One region of the Thermaerobacillus caldiproteolyticus genome, then DNA from elsewhere that is predicted to be linked to it. Evidence: riboswitches for the same ligand, from Rfam matches in the RefSeq annotation. Region 1 holds a riboswitch; each other region holds the start of a gene.

Region 1 (7,481 bases):
ACCGCTCGAAAAAGAGCATATGTTACAAATTGTCGATCTCATGCTCGATGAATTGAAAAAAACATTAAAAGAACAACACATCGGCATTCATGTTTCGCAAGAAGCGAAAGAAAAATTAGCGGAGTTAGGCTACCATCCAGCGTTCGGTGCTCGCCCGCTCCGCCGCGTTATCCAAGAACACGTCGAAGACCAAATCGCTGATGTCCTTCTTGACGAAACGGCCAATGTTCACGCTATCCAAATCAGTGTCGAAAATGGCAACATTGTTGCTAAGGCATTGAATAAACAAAACGCCTAATCCGATTTATACGGATTAGGCGTTTCTGTTTATTTTTTTGCAAGACCGTGCATCAAAACTTGAACCGTCCGTTCCATTTCTGCTTCGTCATCCCATTCGGAATCCGGCAACACGATAAACCGCGTCATCAAAAATCCCGCAATCGCCGTAATCGTCATGCGGATGACCGAATCAATAGGAATCGCGGCAATTTCTCCTTTCGCTTGAAAATGTTCCACGATCCGCTTAAATTTTTCATATACGTGCACCGTAAAAATACGCTGAAATTGCTCCTTAATTTCCGCATGAAACGCGATTTCCTGCCAAAACACCCGGATCGCTGGGATGTATTTTTTTACAAATTCATAACGGTTTTTCAAAAGAGTACGAATGAAATCTTCATAGCTTTGATACTGGTTTTCGAACACTTCTTTGACAAACTCTTTCGCTAAAAATGGGGCGACGGATTTAAACAGCGTTGGAGTGACAATCGCCAAGAGTAAATCCTTTTTTGTTTTATAGTGACGAAAAATCGTCCCTTCCGCCACACCTGCCTTCTTGGCGATTTCGCTTGTTGAAGTGGCGGCATAGCCTTTTTCAGCGAACATTTCAATCGCCGCTTCTAAAATTTTCACTTGTTTCTCGCTTAGTTTTACGTCTTCTCCATTTACTTTCAATAGCTCTTCAAGCCATTGTTGCTCATTCATCCATATTTGCTCCTTACAGTTTTCGATATTTTTTCAATGCTACCACATTTAATACCATAAACAAAACGGAAAAGCCAAGTAAAACATATACGTCTTGGGCAATTTCCTGCCAACCGCTGCCGCGGATCATAATTTCCCGAAGCGCATCCGCTCCGTATGTTAACGGCATGACAACGCTTAATGAACGAAGCCACTCTGCCATTGTATCTAAATTAAACAAGCCGGAAAAGAAAACTTGCGGTATAACAACTAACGGAATAAATTGAATCATTTGTAGCTCATTATTCGCAAAGGCAGACAGTAACGTTCCTAATGTTAAAGCGGTCATTGCCAATAAGAATGTAATCAATAACACGTAGAAGAAAGAACCTTCCATCATCATATCAAGAATATCAATGGCAAACCAAGAAATTAAGCTCGCCTGAAACGTTGTAAAAATCCCAAATCCGATGACATAGCCAACAACAATCTCCCAACGTTTTAACGGCGTCGCCAACAAGCGTTCCAGCGTTCCCCCTGTACGTTCACGAAGGAAAGAAACACCGGCGATTAAGAAAACGAAAAAGAAAACGAAAAAGCCAATTAACACAGGTCCGAAATTATCAAATAATGCCATATCCTCCGAACCGTGTAAGTACGTTGTTTTCAATTGCAACGATTGTGTTTGTGGAGCTAATTCTTGAAACGCTTTTTGTACAGCCATAAGTACCGCTTTATTAACAGTTGGATCGCTTCCTTCTAACGTAATTTTCGGAGTTCCTTCATCCATTTCCATAAATGCATCAATTTGTTGCTTTTCTAGCTGTTTGCGAGCTGTCGTTTTCGTAAGCTCTTTGAGGTCAGCATCGGATTTCGCTAATTTTTCAACAACAACTTCTGGAACATTTTTATCAACAGCAATTGTTGGTTTATATTCCTCTCCATTAAACACAAGATTCATTAAAAACAACACAAACATCGGCGCCACAATCATTAATCCAAGCGTTCGTTTGTCACGGAAAAACTGGCGAATGATTCGAATGACGATCGCGCGAACTCTCATTGTCGTGCACCTCCAAAATGCAAAAATGCCTGTTCGATTGTTTGCGAATTTGTTCTTTTCTTTAGCTCTTCTGGGCTGCCTACAGCGATGAGACGACCGTCACGAATCATCGCCAAACGCTGGCATTTCTCGGCTTCATCCATGACGTGAGTCGTCACGACAATCGTTGTCCCGTTTTGTCGAATTCGCTCAAGCTCATCCCAAATGGCTTGGCGAAGCAATGGGTCAATTCCGACCGTCGGCTCGTCTAAGATTAATACTTCCGGTTCATGTAACAAGGAAACAGCAAGTGACAAGCGCCGCTTCATCCCGCCTGAATACTGATTGACAGTCTTCTTAATATGGTCTGTTAAATTGACAAGCTCCATGACTTCATCAATACGCTGCTTTTGCTTTTTCCCTTTTAATCCATAAATCGAAGCGAAAAACTGTAAATTTTCTAACGCTGTTAACTCACCGTATAAGGCATCAGACTGTGCCATAAAACCAATTCGTTTCATGACATGAAGGCTAGGCATTTTTGTATCTAATACATCAATCGTTCCATTGGTAACTTCATCAATTCCAGCGATCATTTTGACAATCGTCGTTTTTCCTGCTCCCGAAGGTCCGAGCATCCCAAAAATTTCCCCGCTGTATACCTCAAGAGATACATCTTCAATTACTTTCTTTTTACCAAAACTTTTAGATACATGTTTCATACAAATACACGGCTTTTCTGACATAGCATACCCTTCCTTTCGTGAGTGATTACTCACTTCTATTTTATACAAAAAAAATATTTTGTAAAGTGAGTAATCACTCATTATTAAATTTTTTTGGCTGCCATCATAATTCAGGCAGCCATCCGTTACTACGCTAAACATTCAATACTTCTCCATCCATAGCACCATTCGTTTAACTCTTTGCCACCGATATTTATGACTTCTTCAGCGATTTTCTTTCCCCCTAAACGCTCATAAAACTGCCGCGATGGATTATCGGCAAGCACCCACACGACCATGGAACAAATCCCGTCACTACGAAAATCACGCACTAAAGCTTCGAGCAGTTTCGTTCCATACCTTTTCCTTGCGCCTCTTTCAGCAAATAAATTGCATAAATTTCGCCTTCGTAATCAGCTTCCTTTCCTTTTGTAGCCCGATTGCTGCCCCCGGAAATAAACCCGCATACCTTTCCGTCTTCTTCAGCAACAAAAATATGGTGCTTCTGTTGCTGTAATCCTCTTCGCCAATTCTGTTCTCTTTCACTAACGCGCAATTGTGCTAAATAAGATGATGGAACAATTCCCTGATACGTTGTTTTCCAGCTTTCCACATGCACGGTCGCAATTCCGTTCGCATCATTGATCGTTGCTTTTCGAATGTTCATCATTTCCCACCTCATTCGTACGATAATGTATGTTCCTCGATTAAGTTGAATGAGCGGCGATGGTTCGCGTACTCAATAATATGTTGCGAAATATTCGGATACAAAGTAATCCGGGAGAGATGAGAAAGGGGAATCCATTTTACCCCTGTTTGATTTTCGTCCGGTGAAGTCGGACAAGGTTGGATGGAATCGTTAATCCGTTTACATTCAAATACGATGCTTACTTGATGTGGCGATGTCACAGAAATATTCTTTTGCAGGTGAGGAGCTATCTCATGTACAAATGCAATCGAACCGACCTCTACTTCTACGCCTGCCTCCTCTAATGCCTCCCGTTTTACCGCCTCAATCAATGACTCCCCCCGTTCTACGCCACCTGCTGGAAGATTGTAATGTAATCCGTTTTCGTCTTGAAACTCAACAAGAAGTACAGCGTCATTTTCAATAATTAAAGCACAAGCGCGGACACGAATATGATACATATCGCTGTTCTCCCTTCTTTAAAAACTAAAATTATTTCATTCAACAAAAAAAGGAAGAAATCCTTCGTTGATTTCTTCCTTTTCTGTTGTTAAAGCTGTTTGTCATCAACGCTATTAAGCCACCGTTCGATCTCACCGACTACCGATTGAACGCAGCCATCCTCAAACGGGGAAATGAGGTTAGCGATGCTGACAAGTTCAGTAAACGGCTTGCTTCCACCTTCTCGGCATAATTTTACGTAATCGTTCCACGCTTCTTCATAATTTTCACGCGAACGTTTCCAAAATTGGAAGGCACAAATTTGTGCTAACGTATAATCAATATAATAAAACGCCGTTGTGTAAATGTGTCCTTGCCGCTGCCAAAAGCCGCCGCGTTCTAAATACTCGTTTCCATCATAGTCCCTTATCGGCATATATTTCTTCTCGATTTCGCGCCACGCTTGCTTACGTTCCGCCGGCGTCGCATTCGGATTCTCATAGACAAAATGTTGAAATTCATCAACAGCAACGCCATACGGTAAAAACAGCAATGCGGAGCTTAGATGGTCAAACTTATATTTTTCTGTATCTTCTTTAAAAAATAATTCCATCCATGGCCATGTAAAAAATTCCATACTCATCGAATGAATTTCACAAGCCTCTAACGTCGGCCAGTTATATTCCGGAATTTCATAATGACGGCTTTCGTATACTTGGAACGCATGGCCTGCTTCATGGGTTAGCACATCGATGTCCCCGGATGTGCCCGTAAAGTTCGAGAAAATAAACGGCGCTTTGTAATTTTCGATATATGTACAATATCCGCCGCTTGCTTTTCCTTTTTTCGCGACAAGATCCATCAGCTCATTGTCCACCATAAATCGGAAAAATTCATCCGTTTCCGGCGACAGCTCTTGATACATTTTTTTCCCGTTTTCAATAATCCAGTTGGCATCCCCTTTTGGAGTCGGATTTCCTGTTGGAAACGCAAACGCTTCATCATAATGCTTCAACCGATCGACTCCGATACGTTCACGTTGACGTTCGTAGAGCTTCACCGTAATTGGAACGATAAACTCTTTTACCTGCTCTCGGAATTTTGCGACCATCTCCGCGTTGTAATCCGTCCGCCCTAAGCGGGCATAACCGAGTTCGACAAAGTTTTTGAATCCGAGCTTTTTCGCGATTTTTGTACGCACTTTGACAAGCTGGTCATAAATCTCGTCAAATTTTTCCTCATGTTCTTTGAAAAAAGCAAATCTCGCTTCGCTTGCCCGTCTGCGCATATCACGGTTTGGCGATTCAACAAACGGCTGAAGCTGCGCTAACGTCCGTTCTTCCCCTTCAAAGAAAATTTTCGCCGAAGCAACAAGCTTTGTATATTCGCTCGTTAATTTATTTTCGAGCTGCAAATCTTCTAAAATGTCTGGAGAAAACGTTTTTAGTTCCGTCTCCGCCAAAGCAAACAGCTGCTTCCCCCATTTTTCCTCCAACTGCGCCCGAAACGGAGAAGCGACAAGCGCTTTATAATAATCGTTCACAAGTCCTTTCATCAACGGTTCAACTTCATCGAAAAAGTCTTGTTCTTGTTTATAAAACTCGTCATTTGTATCAATTGTATGACGAATATAACAAATGTTCGCCATCGTGCTGAACTCGTTGCGAATCGCATTGATCTGCTTCATCGCTTCATGCTGTCCTTCTATCGTTGTTGCTTCTTGAAACGTTTGTAACGCCTCTTGAAACGCTGCTTTTATTTCTCCCATGTCCGGTCGTTTATACTGAAACTCCGAAAACTTCAAATGAATCCCTTCCTTTTCTTAAAAATTTCCTAATCCTAATTTTTATTCAATCTTGGAGAGCAAAATTCCTGTTTTTCCAATGAAGAAGATGATTGACGAAATTTGTCGCAGAATGTATAATAATGTCGTCAAATGAATATTTTTTCTTTTTGTCAACTTAGATGAGATAGAAGTTGCAATGAATAAAAATAGCTTGAACAAGACGCAGAGAGTCAATGAATTTAAACGAAAGGATTCATTGTGAGCTCTGGCGCTGCAAGCTGGACCTGCATTCGAACAGAAGCAGGACTGTCATCGTTTCTAGCAAACGATGGAGAGCTATCCACATTAAGTTGGATGCGGATGTTTCGTGCACCCGTTGAAAACTTAAGGGTGTATTTTTTTTGGTTTAAAAGATCTGTGCAGCAACAGAAGGGAGTTTACAACATTGCAGCAACATAAATTAGGGCTTTGGGTATTAACAGCGCTCGTCGTTGGAAATATGGTCGGCTCGGGAATTTTTATGCTCCCGCGCTCATTAGCGGAAGCAGCGAGCCCTCTCGGAGTCATTTGCGCGTGGCTATTAACTGGCGGCGGTGTATTAATGACTGCTCTCGTCTTTGGCAACTTAGCAATTCGCAAACCCGAATTAAACGGCGGGCCGCAAATTTATGCAAAAGAGTTGTTTCCAAAGGGCTCAAATGCTTCCATTTTATCAGGATTCATGTCTTCATGGGGATATTGGATTGGTAACTTCGCCGGCAACGTCGCAATTATTACGACATTCGCTAGTTATTTATCGACCTTTTTCCCGATTTTAACAAGCAAGCAATCATTGTTTACCATCGGTTCTCTTGATGTAAAACTCGGAAACTTGTTAACATTTATCGTTTGCACGACTTTATTGTGGGGCATGCACGTTATTATTTTACGCGGAATTGAAGGCGCAGGAAAATTAAACTTTATCGCTACCGCGGCAAAAGTGCTTGGGTTCTTCTTATTTATTGTCATTAGCTTATTCGCGTTTGAAAAAAGCAACATCGGTTCATTTGTCGCTCCCCGTTATGATGAAGCCGGACATTCTATTGGCCTTTTAAGTCAAGTCAATAATGCCGCTGTTGCTACATTATGGGCGTTTATTGGCGTCGAATCAGCGATTGTTTTTGCGTCACGAGCACAAAAACAATCCGACGTTAAGCGGGCAACGATTCTTGGTCTTTTCATCGCCCTTGCAATTTATATCGGAATTAGCGTGCTGGTCATGGGCTTATTGCCGCAAAAAGAGTTGATTCAATCGGAAAAACCGCTTGTCGATGCCATTGGAACGATTTTAGGACCGAGCGGCGGATACATTCTTGCCGGACTTGGATTGATTAGTTTGTTAGGTTCTACGCTTGGTTGGGTGCTATTAAGTGCAGAAGTACCGTACCAAGCCGCAAAACAAGGCTTGTTTATTCCAGCATTTTTAAAAGAAAATAAAAAAGGAATGCCAAGTTTTTCATTAATTCTTTCAAATGGATTGGCGCAAATTTTTATTTTCTCGACGATTTCCCATTCGATGTCAGCGGCGTTTGATTTTGTCATTTACATTGCGACATTAGCGTATCTCGTTCCTTATTTTATCGCCTCTGTCTTTCAATTAAAACTCACATTAACAGGAGAAACGTATGAACGAGCTCGCCGCACTCGCATTGTTGATGGCATCATCGCTGCGCTGGCTACCGTTTATTCCGTATGGGTGATCATTGCAGGAACAGCGGATTTAAAAACATTCATGCTTGGCGTTGCCTTGCTGGCAAGCGGCATTATCTTCTATCCGCAAGTGAAAAAAGCGGCACA
Region 2 (7,481 bases), 1.2 Mb from region 1:
TAAATACGGCATCTCGAACCGATGAGCATATACAGGAACATCCCAATCGCTCAGCAAATCTGCTAACGCTCCGACATGGTCAAAATGTCCATGCGTTAAAATGATCGCTTTGGGGCGGCAGTGCTTACCGAATAATCGTTCTACCATACGCCGAATCAAAGAGGCAGAAAACGCAGTTCCCGCATCTACAAGCACCCATGCCCGCTGATCCGGTATTTGAATGAAATAGACATTGACGATATACGTACGCAATTTCGCAATATGTGAAGCGACAAACGGCTTTTTATATGGTCCCATCGCTCTTTCCTCCTCATGGATTAGTAATCCTCCATCTTTAATAATTTGTAAGCATCCATGCCCGACTATGCACTTACACAATTATTTACTAAAATAATTTATATATATATTTTAAAAAATTTATATTTTCTGTCTTAACCAAAAATAAACATCAAAACTTTTAGAATTTTTTATTTCTATATAATTTTATTGACTTATAAATATTTTGTAAATTAAAATAGGACATGTCATCATTTTTACGAGGAGGAAACATCATGGGGGCACTAGCAGAAACTCAAGTGATGAACGATCATCATTCAAAAAAGAAGCATCCTCCCGGGCTTTATTTATTATTCTTTACAGAGCTTTGGGAACGTTTCAGTTATTATGGAATGAGAGCCATTCTTGTTCTTTATTTAACAACAGAGCTCGTTAGCGGTGGCTTAGGATTTAAAGAAAGCGTCGCGATGAGCATTTACGGCTTCTTCGGAGGAGCTGTCTACTTTACCCCAATTATCGGTGGCTATCTATCTGACCGCTTTTTAGGTAGAAGGCTAGCGATTACAATTGGTGGTATTACGATGGCGCTTGGGAACTTTTTACTTTTTGCCATCAACAACCATACAGGTCTATATCTCGGACTTGCTTTACTAATTATTGGTAACGGTTTCTTTAAACCAAATATTTCAACGCTTGTTGGAGAACTTTACGGGCCAAACGATAAGCGTCGGGATGCAGCATTTACTATTTTCTACATGGGTATTAATATCGGTGCTTTCTTCGCACCACTTGTTTGCGGCTTCTTAGCAGAAGATTACTTTAAAACAACTGTCAATGGTGTTGTCCAATACGGATTTAAATACGGTTTCCTTGCTGCATCGATCGGTATGATTATCGGTCAAATCATTTTTAATGTCTTTGGAAATCGTTATTTAGGGGAAATTGGAAAAAAACCAGTTGGGAAAACGGAAACTGGAGCAACTGTTCCAAAAACTCCATTAACGAAAAAAGAAAAGCAACGTACCGCAGTAATTTTAATTCTAGCATGTTTTATCATTTTCTTCTGGGCTGGATTTGAACAAGCCGGAAGCTCATTAACATTATATACAAATAAATTTGTTGATAAATCCATCGGTGGTTGGGCAATCCCAACGTCTTGGTTCCAATCATTGAACCCATTCTTTATCGTTGTGTTAGCACCGATTCTTTCGGCCTTATGGGTGAAACTTTCGAATACAAAACGTGGTGACTTACCAATTCCAGCCAAAATGGCGATTGGTATGATTTTACTTGGTCTTGGATTTGCTGTTTTAATTCCTGCTGTACTACAAACTGGCAGCAATGAACATCACATTGTCGAAAAAGCAAATGTTATGTTTATCATTTTGACCTATTTCCTTCATACGCTTGGTGAGCTTTGCTTATCACCAGTAGGATTGTCTATGGTAAGCCGACTTGCTCCAATTCGTTTAGCATCACTATTAATGGGCGTTTGGTTAGCAGGAACAGGAGTTGCTCAAGTTTTAGGTGGTCAATTAGCCGCGTTGACCGAATCATTAGGTTATTTAGAAATCTTCAGCTTAATTGGCGGCCTAACGATTGGATTAGGACTTATTTTATTGCTGTTGACGAAAAAACTTGTACGTATGATGGAATAAGAAGGCTAACTCCTTAATCGGAGTTAGCCTTCTTTCTATATATTTTCCATGCGTACAAATTCCCTTCCAGTACACACTATTTCTCGTAAGGTGATGAGAGACAATGAAAGCAATTGAGAGCATATGAAACATTAGAACTTCATGAACTTTTGGCGTTTAAAAATCAAAAGTGTCGCAATGCAACGAGCGGTATCTGCTTTAGAACTCCAATCACGACTTCAAAAAACACAACTACACACCATGGCTTACAAAATCTTTTAGCTTATGAGCAAAACAACCAGCGTTCTTAACCGATTGCTACGGATTTTGTCATCACCAAGAAAAACGATGTAAAAGTCTATACGATGTGACGAAGCATCGCTCCGGAAATATGCAATACATTAAAACAGCATTTAAACGCTGTGATTCAATTTCAAGGGCAAACTAGCCAATATATGAATAAAGTCTACGATTATCCCACGAACGCGCAAAAGAAGATACACGTAGACACGCAGGCGTCTTAACCCCCTTTACAAACAACGAACGATAATTCTCACCTTCCCTCTCCGCAATGTTTCAACTATGGGATTCGGCCGCGACAGCCGGAATCCCATTTTTCATATTTTTTTGCGATTGATTCATTCTAATGAATGAGGTGAAACGTATGAAAAAAACATCATTTTTGATCATTGTCACTGGACTTGCCATTGTCTTCGTTACCGTTGCAGGAATCATTGCTTTGTATCGTCCCGCAGTAAACGAACAACAAGCTCAACAGTTAAAAACCGCCCCAGCCCCTTATGAGCCAGCGCCTCGTTCCCATCCGACCATCATTACCCTTAATAGCTTAGCGATGAACGAGACGATCAAAACCAAATTAAATCGCCATCCAAGGATTGTGAAAATCAATCATAATGGCCGCGACCAAAGCCATTATTACAATCACGAAATTACCGTTCGATTTCACCGGATGCCGACGGAGCGGGATATAGCGCGCATCGAACAAGAGATTGACGGAACAGCAGTCAACCGTTTTGACCATTTTTTCATCTTTCGCTCCAACAGCAAAACGTATAACGAATTAATCAACTACTTTCGCCAACATCCGAATGCTGCCTATGCCGAACCGAATTATATTTTTTTGCAAAATGAACAGCCAAACGACTTACTGTATTCGCGCTATCAATGGAATTTGCCAGCCATTCAAACGGAGGAAGGATGGCAGCTTTCCCACGGGAAGAAAAGCGTTACGATTGCCGTCATTGACAGCGGTGTCGATCTTGACCATCCCGATTTAGTTCATCGCCTTCAAAAAGGATATAACGTGCTAGCAGATAATGACATCCCTCAAGACGATAACGGACATGGTACACATGTGGCGGGCATTATTGCTTCAGAACCGAACAATCACGAAGGTATCGCCGGTATTACGTGGTTTAACCCCATTATGCCGATTAAAGCATTAAATAATGAAGGATACGGCACATCCTTTGACGTCGCAAAAGGAATTCGCTGGGCGGTAGATCATGGAGCTAAAGTGATTAATTTAAGCCTTGGCAACTATCAGACATCGACATTATTACAAGAAGCTGTACGCTACGCCTATGACCACGATGTCGTCTTAGTGGCTGCTTCCGGAAATGATCGCTCATCACAGCCTAGCTTTCCCGCCGCTTATCCTGAAGTATTAAGCGTCGGTGCAATCAATCCTGATGGCTCATCTGCTGAATATTCCAATTATGGAACTTATTTAGATGTTGTGGCTCCGGGAACGAATATTCCAAGCACATTTCTCGGGCATCGCTATGCAGCTCTTTCTGGCACATCAATGGCCGCTCCGCATGTGTCCGCTCTGGCAGGACTTATTCGCTCTTTGAATCCGAAACTAACGAACAAACAAGTTATGCAAATCATCACAAGAACAACCGTTGATTTAGGCCCAATCGGAAAAGATGCATATTTTGGTCACGGATTAATTAACGTATATCGCGCCCTTGAACTTGCCAATGACTTGCGATGACAAGAAAAGCGGAAGCGTCCAATTTCTTCTATATACTTGACCACGTCCTGTGAATAAATGACGAAATATCGCCATCCCAGCTCTCTCAAAGCTAAATGCTCTTCGCCGGCAGAAGTGCTTGTCACTTCCCAAGCGCTAGTTTGGCACAAGAAAACTAGCAGCGATTCAACGCTTATATTAAAGGATGGAGACGTCAAATGATGGGGCGACTCCATCTTTTTGTTTCGGTCAATATTGTAGTCACAATACCAACGACTGTCACAACGATGAACGAGTGAAGAAATGACGTCGAACCGATTAGAAAACTCCCTACTGTAATAATCAACGCATCCATTATAAAAATGATAATCCCTACATTCCAATTTGTGATTCTAGCGATAAATTGGGCTAATAAATCTGTTCCGCCCGTGCTTGTCTCTTCCCGTAACATCATACCGATGCCTGTCCCGACAAAAATTCCGCCAATAATCGAGCTGATCATCGGATCAACCGATACCGTCCCACGCAACACCGAACATACATCGATCATTAGTGAGGAAAATAACAGTCCATGCAAACTATTGTAAAAAAACGGTCGATAGTAAAACCATGCAATAATATAAAGCGGTACGCTTACCAACATGGTCGTCAACCCTACTTTAACTTGCCAAATGTATTTCGCGATTAAGCCGATTCCAATGATTCCCCCGTCTAACAAGTGATGGGGAACCAAAAAAACGTTAATGCCAATGGCTAGTAAAACGCTGCCGACACCGATTGCAACCATCTTTTTGAACATTTGTGCCACACCTCATTTTTTTCGCTCTATTTCAATATATATGGCACTGTTTTTAAAGACTTGTCTCTTAATATTTTTATATTGCCGCGACTACAAAAATCATTTACAATATGATTGGTACAACTGAATAGGACGCTCATTAGACCAATGAGGTAGAGGTCGCAGCTTTTATGAGTACGGTGAACGAGACGCAGAGACGTCAAAGACTTCACTGGAAAGGAAAAGCTGCCGAAGCTTGGGCATTTCTCTGGATGCTTAAGCTGGGGCTGTTGCCGAATAGGAACAGCACTGTCACGTTTGCATGGAGCAGACGTGGAGCGCTATCTTCATGGAAGGTTTGATGCGTGCGGGTATTGAGTACACTGCCGTCGAATCTCCTTCGACGGCTTTTTTATTCCTCAATTATTCTAATGAAAAGGAGTGATTGAACCAATGGAGACAGTCACGAAAAAAGAAGCAATGTCTGCTTCCGATTCTCTGTCCTCGAATGAGTTACACCGAAAATTAAAGGCTCGGCATTTAACAATGATTTCCTTAGGAGGAACGATTGGCACAGGTTTATTCCTAGCAAGCGGTAGCGCCGTTCACACAGCAGGGCCTGGCGGAGCACTCGTTGCGTATGCGGCCATTGGAATTATGGTGTACTTTTTAATGACAAGCCTTGCAGAAATGGCTACATATATGCCGGTCGCCGGCTCATTTAGCACCTATGCCACAAAGTTTGTGGACCCAGCTTTAGGATTTGCGCTAGGATGGAACTATTGGTACAACTGGGCAATCACCATTGCCGCCGAATTATCTGCCGTCACGATGATTATGAAGTTTTGGTTCCCTAACAGCCCTTCGCTTTTATGGAGCGCGCTTTGTTTAGCCGTCATGTTTCTATTAAACTATTTATCCGTAAAAGGATTCGGTGAAGCTGAATATTGGTTTTCTCTTATTAAAGTCGCAACTGTTATCATTTTTTTAATTGTGAGCTTTTTGATGATTGTTGGGATTATGGGCGGTGAAGCAGTCGGCTTCAAAAACTTTACGATTGGAGACGCTCCATTTCATGGCGGGTTTATGGCGATGCTTGGAATTTTCATGGCAGCAGGATTCTCCTTTCAAGGAACAGAATTGTTAGGGGTAGCTGCCGGCGAAAGCGAAGATCCTAAGCGCAACATTCCGCGTGCCATTCGCCAAGTATTTTGGCGCATCCTTTTATTCTATGTCTTAGCTATTTTAGCGATTGGTTTATTGATTCCTTACACGAATGAAAAACTTGCCAATAGCGATGTAACCGTGAGCCCATTTACGCTTGTATTTGATAAGGCAGGAATTGCGTTTGCTGCTTCCGTCATGAATGCAGTCATTTTAACAGCGGTTCTATCGGCTGGTAACTCAGGGATGTATGCATCTACTCGCATGCTGTGGGACTTAGCTCGCGAAGGTAAGGCACCGAAATTTTTAGCAAAGTTAAACAAACGCGGCGTACCTGTGAATGCGCTTATCGTCACTTCATCTTTAGGAACGCTCGCCTTTTTGGCCTCTTTATTTGGGGACGGTGTTGTCTATACATGGTTGTTAAATGCCTCAGGAATGTCGGGGTTTATCGCATGGTTAGGAATCGCCATCAGCCATTACCGTTTCCGAAAAGCCTACGTTGCTCAAGGTCGGGATCTTCGCGATTTACCTTATAAAGCAAAATGGTTTCCTTTTGGTCCAATCTTTGCGTTGGTTCTTTGTACGATCGTTATTTTGGGACAAAACTATTCTGCATTTATAGGTGGAACAATCGATTGGTATGGCATTCTCGTTTCTTATATTGGCTTACCACTATTTATTATCGTTTGGTTAGGGTATAAATGGACGAAAAAGACAAAAGTCGTTCCGCTTCATGAATGTAAATTCAAATAACAATTAGAACACCATCTGCCCGTGGCATCTCCTTCTAAACTAAAAAGCGTCTATTCATTTTGTAACAGGCTTTTGTGATACCATTGTTTATATCAATAAACATGGGCTTGGTGTACAGCTACACCAAGCCCATGTTTATTTTTGTACCTTTTGCTCTTCGTCGTCGATAATTCCTTTTGTCGCATTTTTAAACTCACGAAGCGTTTTCCCTGCTGCTCGACCAAGTTCCGGCAATTTCTTTGGACCAAAAATTAACAACGCAAAAAACACGATAAGGGCAATTTCGCCAAATCCAATATTCATCGTATTCACTCCATTTTCCAATGATCCACTAAATCACCACATTCAACATATCCTATTTCATTATATCACACGCTAATAATAGAAGCTAGCTAGTTCCGCTCTTGAAGAAGGCGAACAGGAACTTCCATTTCTTCTTCGGACCGTTCTTTCAGATAAATTCTTGCCATTTTTCGTTCCTCATCAACGTGCTGGATGAATACTTGTTTTCCTTCATACATAACGGGAATGATTTCTCCCGTCTCAGCAATTTGTTTAGCGCGCATGACTTCCATCGTTATTTCCCTCCTTTTCATTATCTTTTGCACTATCTTCTGCTATTACCCGTAATTCTTTCCAGAATAATTCATCATTGCAAATAAGCTGCACATACGGATGAACAATTTGCTCGAGTTCTCCTGCATCTCCTTTTGCATTGATAATTTCTAGCAATTGAGTCATATCTGTCGTTTCGTGTTCCATGATTTACCCTCCTGTCGATATTCAACGCAATATCACCCCCATAACAAGCAAAAAAAATTCGAATTAGTATAGAAAAAAGAGATGGGGGAAGGTGTGATGAGCGAACGCG
Region 3 (7,481 bases), 1.8 Mb from region 1:
ATTGAGTTAACCGGAGAGCTTGTGACGACACGATTGGCGCTCAACGAAGAATGCACGTTTCAATTAGAAGCCGGTTTTCTTGCTCAGCAAATCGAACAGCAAAAACACTGTGTTGCTGAAGCATACGAACAACCAAAAAAGCGAACAAAAAAAGTTGTGTTTACGGTGAAATGGGACCGTAAAGACGAAGTGATGAAATAAGAAGCCTGCAACATGCAAGCTTCTTATTTCATTTCTCTTTATTTATGAACGGATTGGTACCTTTTCTTCATCGAGTTGAAACGCTTCGTGTAACGCTTCCACTGCTGAAACCATGTTTGCTTCCTCAACCACCGTTGAAATTTTAATTTCCGATGTGCTTACCATTTTAATCTCAATTCCGCGCTCTGCTAATATTTGAAACATTTGCGCAGCCACTCCCGGATTGGAAATCATGCCGGACCCAACGATAGAGACTTTCGCTAAGTTGCTTTCATACTCGACTTTCGCTCCTTCCAGCGATTGTAATACTTGTAATGTTTCCTTTAAATCTTCTGTTCGAATTGAAAACGAAACAGACGTTGTCTCAGCACTTGTCACGCTTTGAATAATGATATCGACATTAATTCCACGGTTCGCTAATGCGGTAAAAATCGTTGGTAGTGTATGTAATCCGCTTGCGAGCCCTTGAACAGTAACTCTTGTAACTTGATCTTCAAATGCGATACCTCTCACGATTAAATGTTGTTCCATTGAAACTTCCTCCTTTACAATCGTGCCTCTCTCATTTTCCATACTCGAACGCACTTCTAGCGGCACTTGATAGTTTTTCGCAAATTCAACGGCGCGTGGATGCAATACCCCGGCTCCCAAATTCGCTAACTCAAGCATTTCGTCGTATGAAATCGCTTGGAGTTTTCTTGCTGTTTTCACATAGCGCGGGTCGGTCGTAAATACGCCGGTCACATCGGTATAAATGTCGCATTTTTCCGCTTGTAACGCCGCTGCCAACGCGACCGCCGTTGTATCGGAACCACCGCGTCCGAGCGTCGTAATTTCTCCATTTTCTGTTACCCCTTGAAAACCTGCAACAATGACAATCGCCTCTTCCTCAAGATGGCGACGAATACGCGCTGTATCAATATTGATAATGCGCGCATTGCCATGAATCGCTTCCGTAGTTATCCCTGCTTGCCATCCAGTCAAGGAAATGGCTTTATATCCTTTTTCATGCAATGCCATCGCTAAAAGTGCGATGCTCACCTGTTCTCCTGTCGAAAGAAGCATATCCATTTCTCGTTTGCTTGGCTGCTTGGAAATTTGTTTTGCCAACTGAGCAAGCTCATCCGTCGTTTTTCCCATTGCAGACACAACAACAACAACTTGATTCCCATTTTTTGCTTCTTCTACTACTCGATTCGCTACGTTTTGAATACGTTCAATTGAACCGACTGATGTTCCACCAAACTTTTGAACAATGATAGCCATTCTCCTCATCCTTTATCCTGAAATAATTCGGTATAGAAATAAAAAACAGCAATGAGAGGTCTCATTGCTGTGCATAACGAAAAAATACGTTCGCTTTACACAGTGAGATAGCTCTCCAAGATGAATCATCTTGACAGTCCTACATTTCTTAAACGCAGGACCAGCGAAAAAAGCAATGAGACTTTTTTCGCTTCGGCGACGCTCCCCTTTCAACATTCGTCTTCGGAACTCATTTTCCTCAGAATGCCTACTCTTGAAGTTCGCACCTCTATCTTCACTTCAGCGCTCGGAAGTGTATGAATATGCAATTTAGGGAAATCATATCAAACTTTTATTTCGTTGACAATATTATTCTCGCAATTTCTCATAAATTTTTTTGGCTACCGCCAGTGGAATGTTCGCTTTCTGTAATTCTTCCACCGTTGCTTCTTTCATGTTTTTGATGGAGCCAAAATGTTTCAATAACGCTTTCTTGCGTTTTTCACCGACGCCCGGAATATCATCCAGCACCGATTGAAACAGCGATTTTCCCCGCATTTGGCGATGGAACGCAATCGCAAAACGATGGACCTCATCTTGAATGCGCTGCAATAAATAAAATTCTTGGCTGTTTCGCTCTAATGAAACGATTTGCGGTGGATCGCCCATAATCAATTCAGATGTGCGATGTTTTTCGTCTTTCACAAGACCGGCAAGCGGAATATCGAGCCCTAATTCGTTTTCAAGCACGTCACGCACAGCGGCTAAATGCCCCTTTCCCCCATCGATAATAATAAGGTCGGGAAGCGGCAATTGCTCTTTTAGCACACGCGTATAGCGTCTCCTTACGACCTCGCGCATCGACTCGTAATCATCAGGGCCTTCGACCGTCTTAATTTTATATTTGCGATATTCTTTTTTCTCCGGCTTGCCGTCAATAAAGACGATCATCGCGGAAACAGGATCCGCTCCGTGAATATTTGAGTTATCAAATGCTTCAATGCGGTGCGGCGTCGGAATTCCAAGCGTTTTTCCTAAGTTTTCAACCGCTTTAATCGTCCGTTCCTCATCACGCTCAATTAAATAAAATTTTTCTTTTAACGCGATTGCCGCGTTTTTGCATGCTAAATCAATAAGTTCTTTTTTCTTTCCCTTTTTTGGCTGAACAACCGTTACCTCTAGCAGCTTCTCCGCTAATTCACCGTCAATATCCATAGGTATGATGACTTCTTTCGGTTTGAAGTGATTCGCTTTTGTATAAAATTGCCCTAAAAATGTTAACAGTTCTTCATCCGGGTCTTGATACATTGGAAACATCGAAACGTCGCGTTCAATTAGCTTTCCTTGACGAATGAAAAACACCTGAACGCACATCCACCCTTTGTCATAGGCATAACCGAATACATCGCGGTCGACGAAATCGTTCAACGTCATCGTTTGTTTTTCCATTGTTGCTTCAATATGAGCGATTTGGTCACGATATTCTTTAGCCCGTTCAAATTCAAGCGCTTCGGCCGCTTTCATCATTTTTTCCGCTAGCTCTTTTTTCACTTCTTTATATCCGCCGTTTAAAAATCGCACGATTTGTTCGACGATCTCTTTATTTTGTTGTTCGGAAACAGGATGCACGCACGGCGCTAAACATTGTCCCATATGATAATACAGACAAACTCGGTTTGGCAGCGTCGAACATTTCCGAAGCGGATAAATACGGTCAAGCAGTTTTTTTGTTTCATTCGCCGCTTGCACGTTCGGGTATGGGCCGAAATATCTTCCGTGATCTTTTTTTACTTTTCTTGTAATGATGAGGCGAGGATGCTCCTCTGCCGTAATTTTTATAAACGGATAACTTTTGTCATCCTTTAGCATGACATTATATTTAGGGTCATATTTCTTAATCAAGTTCATTTCTAAAATAAGCGCTTCGACATTGGAGGATGTGACAATATATTCAAAATCGGCAATTTCATTGACGAGCCGCAGCGTTTTTCCATCATGAGTCCCCGTAAAGTACGAACGCACCCGATTTTTTAGTACTTTTGCTTTTCCTACATAAATGACCGTACCATTTTTATCTTTCATTAAATAACAGCCCGGTTGTTCCGGAAGTACGGCTAATTTTTCTTTTAAGTGATCATGCATCATAATCACTCCATTATTTTAATCTATCCATTCATATAAGGTGATGTTCCCATATACCGGATCCGCCAGTGTACTTGAATGATACGTTTTCACTTTGCGCAAATGTCCGGCAAGAGAAATTCCTTGCGCTCGAAATCCTTTTATGACATGATCTGTCATATAAATTTTAACATGTTGATAGTTCTCCTTGTCCTGTAAAAAAAATGAAAAATGTAACACTTGCTTATGGGGAAAATCAACGTGAAGATATTGTAACACCCTCGTTTCTTCCCACGTATACAACACGAAACGTTCATTGCTGTTTTGTAAATCATACGCCAACTGATACGTTGCTGGCAAGCGCGATGCTTGTTCTCGCACATTGAACGCTCCGACGATGAGTTGAGCGGTCAAAATCATCACCGCTAACACCAGCCGATTAGCAGATACTGTTTTATTAAAATAACGCGCCCATCCGTAAAACAAAAGAAGATGAATGAGCGGAACAATGTGGCGGGGCTTGTCAATGTTTTGGGCTAATAATGCCCAAAGAAAATAAGCGAAGCCGGAAAAAACAAGCCAGCGTGAAAACATAAATGAGCGGGATTGGCGAGCACATATCAGCATAACGATATATAACAAAAGCAACAACACTGTTTTACTCGCTACACCTATCCAAATGATATTATAAAATATAAATTGGATGATTCTCTGAAAAAATGATTGCTCATCGCTCGTAGCTGCACCGCCCCATTCATGAAAATGACCATTCGTAAACGAAAAAGCAAGCTTCAAAAAGGATTTGAAGCTTCCTTCCGTGGCAGCAACCGCCGTCACCCAAATAAGTTGAAAGAGAAAAAAGGCAAGCAAAAAGAAAAGAATTCTCCTCACGTTTCGATTCCGTTTCCAATCTTCATACCATAAAAATGCGATGGCAACTCCAAAAGGAGCGTATGAAAGGCGAATTCCCATTAATAGGCTAAAAAAGCCTAAGGGAAGAAGTTGCGTCCACCACGCGGTATTCTCTCTTGCTCTCTCTATCGCCCACCAATACCACCATAAAACCGCTAATGCTGCTCCTTCTGACATTGGCTCGTCAGCAATGACCATCACATAACTTGCCGATTGAATGAGCGCAATGATGAGCAATGTTATTTTGGTTGAGTGATTCTTTTTAAGAAGGAAAAACATTGGGATCGTTGCTGATAACAAGGCAAGCACATTAAACACAGATAAGGCTTTCGCAGGATTATCAATGAACGCGTGAACAAACATACCGCCAAGAATGAAATACGGATACCCCGGAAAATGCGGTTGCATTGCCAATAAATCATAGCGGTCTAACGCAAGTACGAAATCAACTTGATCCCATGTGGCAGCATAAGAGCTTGCATAACGAATCTCAACATAAAATACGATAAATAAGATGAACAAACTAAAATATGACACAAATCGATTATTTCCCAGAAAATGTTTTACCATGTTCCTCACCTTTACAAATGAAAAAGCACAAGACAACAGCGTCTTGTACTTTTTACACAACATTTTTTGTTTTTGGTCCAAGCGCTTGAGCGTCCGCTTCTTTTTGCTCCGCGTTTCTTGTTTCTTTCGCATGTCGACTGGTGACTAATAAATAAATAACGACAAAGTAACCGACGTAAGCAATGACCTCTTCTAATGACGGCATCGCCGAATACCCGAACAGCGCTTTTAAAAATACACCGACATTTCCTGAGAAAATCGGCGCAACTCCGTGGTCACGAAGATAGTGTTCATAGTCAATCGGATGTTCAGGTAACAGCCATGTCAAATCGTATACATGCGGCATAACGCTGCCGATGATGTTTAAATCTTGAAGCATGGAAATTCCTTGAACTAACAGCCCTGCAGCAATCAAAATAATGAACGCACCTGTCACCTTAAAAAATGTTTTGAGCGGTACGCGCATTGTACCTTTGAAGAAGAAGTAACTGACAACTGCGGCAATCATAATGCCTGTTGCCGCTCCCCAGCCTTGCATCGCTGCTCCAAGGTTTCCATGCGTGATGGCAGCAAAGAAAAATACTGTTTCCACACCTTCACGAAGCACGACTAAAAACGAATGAATCACCATGCCGACGACATTCCCTGTCGTAATAAATCTATCCATCTTTCCTTCGACACTTTTTTTCATGTCGCGACTATGCTCTGCCATCCAAAAGACCATTTGCGTTAACAAAATCACAGAAATAAACATAATCGCGATTTTTAAATACGTTTCGCTTCCCATGACCGCAAACCCTGTAAAAACGACCTGGAAGAGCAGCGCAACACCAGCGCTCGCTAAAACAGCCAATCCAGCCCCTAGCCATACATATTTCGTATATTCTTTATGATTGACACGCTTTAAATAAGACGTAATAATTCCAACAATAAGCAGAGCCTCTAACGCTTCACGAAACGTAATTAACAGCGCTTGAACTTCCATGCGATGATCCCCTTTCCTCCCGAACGATTATGTTCGTCTTCGCCGTAGCGAATAAATGACCACTCCACCAATGACAACAATGAGAACAACAAGCGGAATCCAGTTTTTCAGCTTCGATAAATCGGTCCAGTCTTTTTGCTGCACTGCTTCCGACTTTTCCGTCGCACTTTCAGAAAAATGTCCGACTTTTAAACTTTTTAATCCAAATTGTTTTTGTAAGGATGTTAAAATGATGTCTTCGCTTTTCTTAAATTGGTCGATATTCGATTGTTTTTGGCCGACACCAAACAATCCAGGATTTCCTAATGATTGCAATGCTTTGTCGAACTCGTCTCTCATTTGTTTGTCAAGCGCCGCATCTTTCGCTTGCACGATCGGAGACAGTGCTTCGTATGTAGCAAATGCTTTCGCTAACAGACGCTTGCTTGTATCGTATTGGTCAAAATTTTTCTCGATGTTTTCCAAACGCCGCGCGATATTTAAAACGAGGATTTTTCTCATATCTTTCAATACGGTTTCTTTCTCTTTCGCTTTGATCGCTGCTAACACAGCCTTCGATGGCTCTGTTCCCATATGCATATCTATTTCTTCTTTCACTGTTTCAAAAATCTCTTTTGCCTCAGCAAAATTAGGTGGTTGTTGATTCAATTTTTCAGCCATTTGCTTATATACTTCCGCGACTTTCTCTTCGTTTGGGTCACCATATGAATAAGCAAACGCAATCGATGATGTATGATTGAAAATGAATATCAATAATAAACAAAAAAATAAATACAATCGCTTCATCTCTAAGTTTCCTCCTACACGATTAATGATAATCATTATCATCTTATGTGTCAATAAAAAAGATTACAGAAATTCCCTTTACTTTTTTAAAAAGTAAAAGGAGAACATCATTCGTTATGAACAATTTTTTGTTTCATCGGTCGGAAGTAAGTGAGCATTCAGATCAATTTGTACCTTTTCTACGGGTCTCCTCATTTCTTTCCAAATCGCTGGAAGAACGGCGGTAAGATAGGCGCGAAATTTAATAAACGATTTCCCTGTTGTTCGCACTTGATAGCGGATCGGTACTTCTTTGACACGAAACCCTTTGCGAACTAAATTTAGTGTCAGCACTTGCGCATAATTGTAATCGTGAATAATTTCTGCATGTTCCATCGCTTGACGGGAAAACGCACGCATTCCTGATTGTCCATCATAAATCCATGTTCGCAGCAACACCGATTGCAATAGCGTAAAGCAATAATTGCCGAGGCGGCGATGTAACTTCATCCCCTGAATCGTTCCAAGAAAGCGAGCCCCCATCGTATAGTCTGCCTCTCCATTAAAAATGGGGGCAAGTAAATCAGGAATTTGGTCAGCTGGATATTCGTTATCAGCATCAATCATCACACCGATATCCGCTCCGAGACGTATGCATTCTTTCAATCCTTGGCGCACCGCT

The links. A riboswitch is a leader RNA that binds a small molecule or an ion and turns the genes downstream of it on or off. The one in region 1 is predicted to bind lysine.
Region 2: it holds a riboswitch for lysine, as region 1 does, so the genes downstream of both, ISX45_RS07565 (amino acid permease) here and ISX45_RS02075 (amino acid permease) in region 1, are expected to answer to the same signal.
Region 3: it holds a riboswitch for lysine, as region 1 does, so the genes downstream of both, ISX45_RS11625 (aspartate kinase) here and ISX45_RS02075 (amino acid permease) in region 1, are expected to answer to the same signal.

The regions. Positions count from the first base shown of each region.
Region 1 is NZ_CP064060.1:386,382-393,862, reverse strand. Features, by position in the region: gene ISX45_RS02110 (ATP-dependent Clp protease ATP-binding subunit) at 1-298, shown strand, start outside; gene ISX45_RS02105 (TetR/AcrR family transcriptional regulator) at 328-984, opposite strand; gene ISX45_RS02100 (ABC transporter permease) at 998-2,026, opposite strand; gene ISX45_RS02095 (ABC transporter ATP-binding protein) at 2,023-2,751, opposite strand; partial or broken gene ISX45_RS02090 (N-acetyltransferase family protein) at 2,880-3,397, opposite strand; gene ISX45_RS02085 (NUDIX domain-containing protein) at 3,409-3,879, opposite strand; gene ISX45_RS02080 (M3 family oligoendopeptidase) at 3,969-5,663, opposite strand; lysine riboswitch at 5,823-5,992, shown strand; gene ISX45_RS02075 (amino acid permease) at 6,091-7,481, shown strand, end outside.
Region 2 is NZ_CP064060.1:1,538,749-1,546,229, forward strand. Features, by position in the region: gene ISX45_RS19905 (MBL fold metallo-hydrolase) at 1-297, opposite strand, end outside; gene ISX45_RS07550 (peptide MFS transporter) at 552-1,934, shown strand; gene ISX45_RS07555 (S8 family peptidase) at 2,578-3,933, shown strand; gene ISX45_RS07560 (YitT family protein) at 4,127-4,711, opposite strand; lysine riboswitch at 4,857-5,042, shown strand; gene ISX45_RS07565 (amino acid permease) at 5,144-6,610, shown strand; gene ISX45_RS07570 (twin-arginine translocase TatA/TatE family subunit) at 6,746-6,913, opposite strand; gene ISX45_RS07575 (H-type small acid-soluble spore protein) at 7,003-7,185, opposite strand; gene ISX45_RS07580 (hypothetical protein) at 7,166-7,372, opposite strand; gene ISX45_RS07585 (acyltransferase family protein) at 7,469-7,481, shown strand, end outside.
Region 3 is NZ_CP064060.1:2,320,662-2,328,142, forward strand. Features, by position in the region: gene ISX45_RS11620 (YslB family protein) at 1-201, shown strand, start outside; gene ISX45_RS11625 (aspartate kinase) at 244-1,467, opposite strand; lysine riboswitch at 1,568-1,746, opposite strand; gene uvrC (excinuclease ABC subunit UvrC) at 1,816-3,588, opposite strand; gene ISX45_RS11635 (nucleoporin-interacting protein) at 3,607-5,049, opposite strand; gene ISX45_RS11640 (FTR1 family iron permease) at 5,102-6,034, opposite strand; gene ISX45_RS11645 (hypothetical protein) at 6,062-6,820, opposite strand; gene ISX45_RS11650 (glycosyltransferase family 2 protein) at 6,935-7,481, opposite strand, start outside.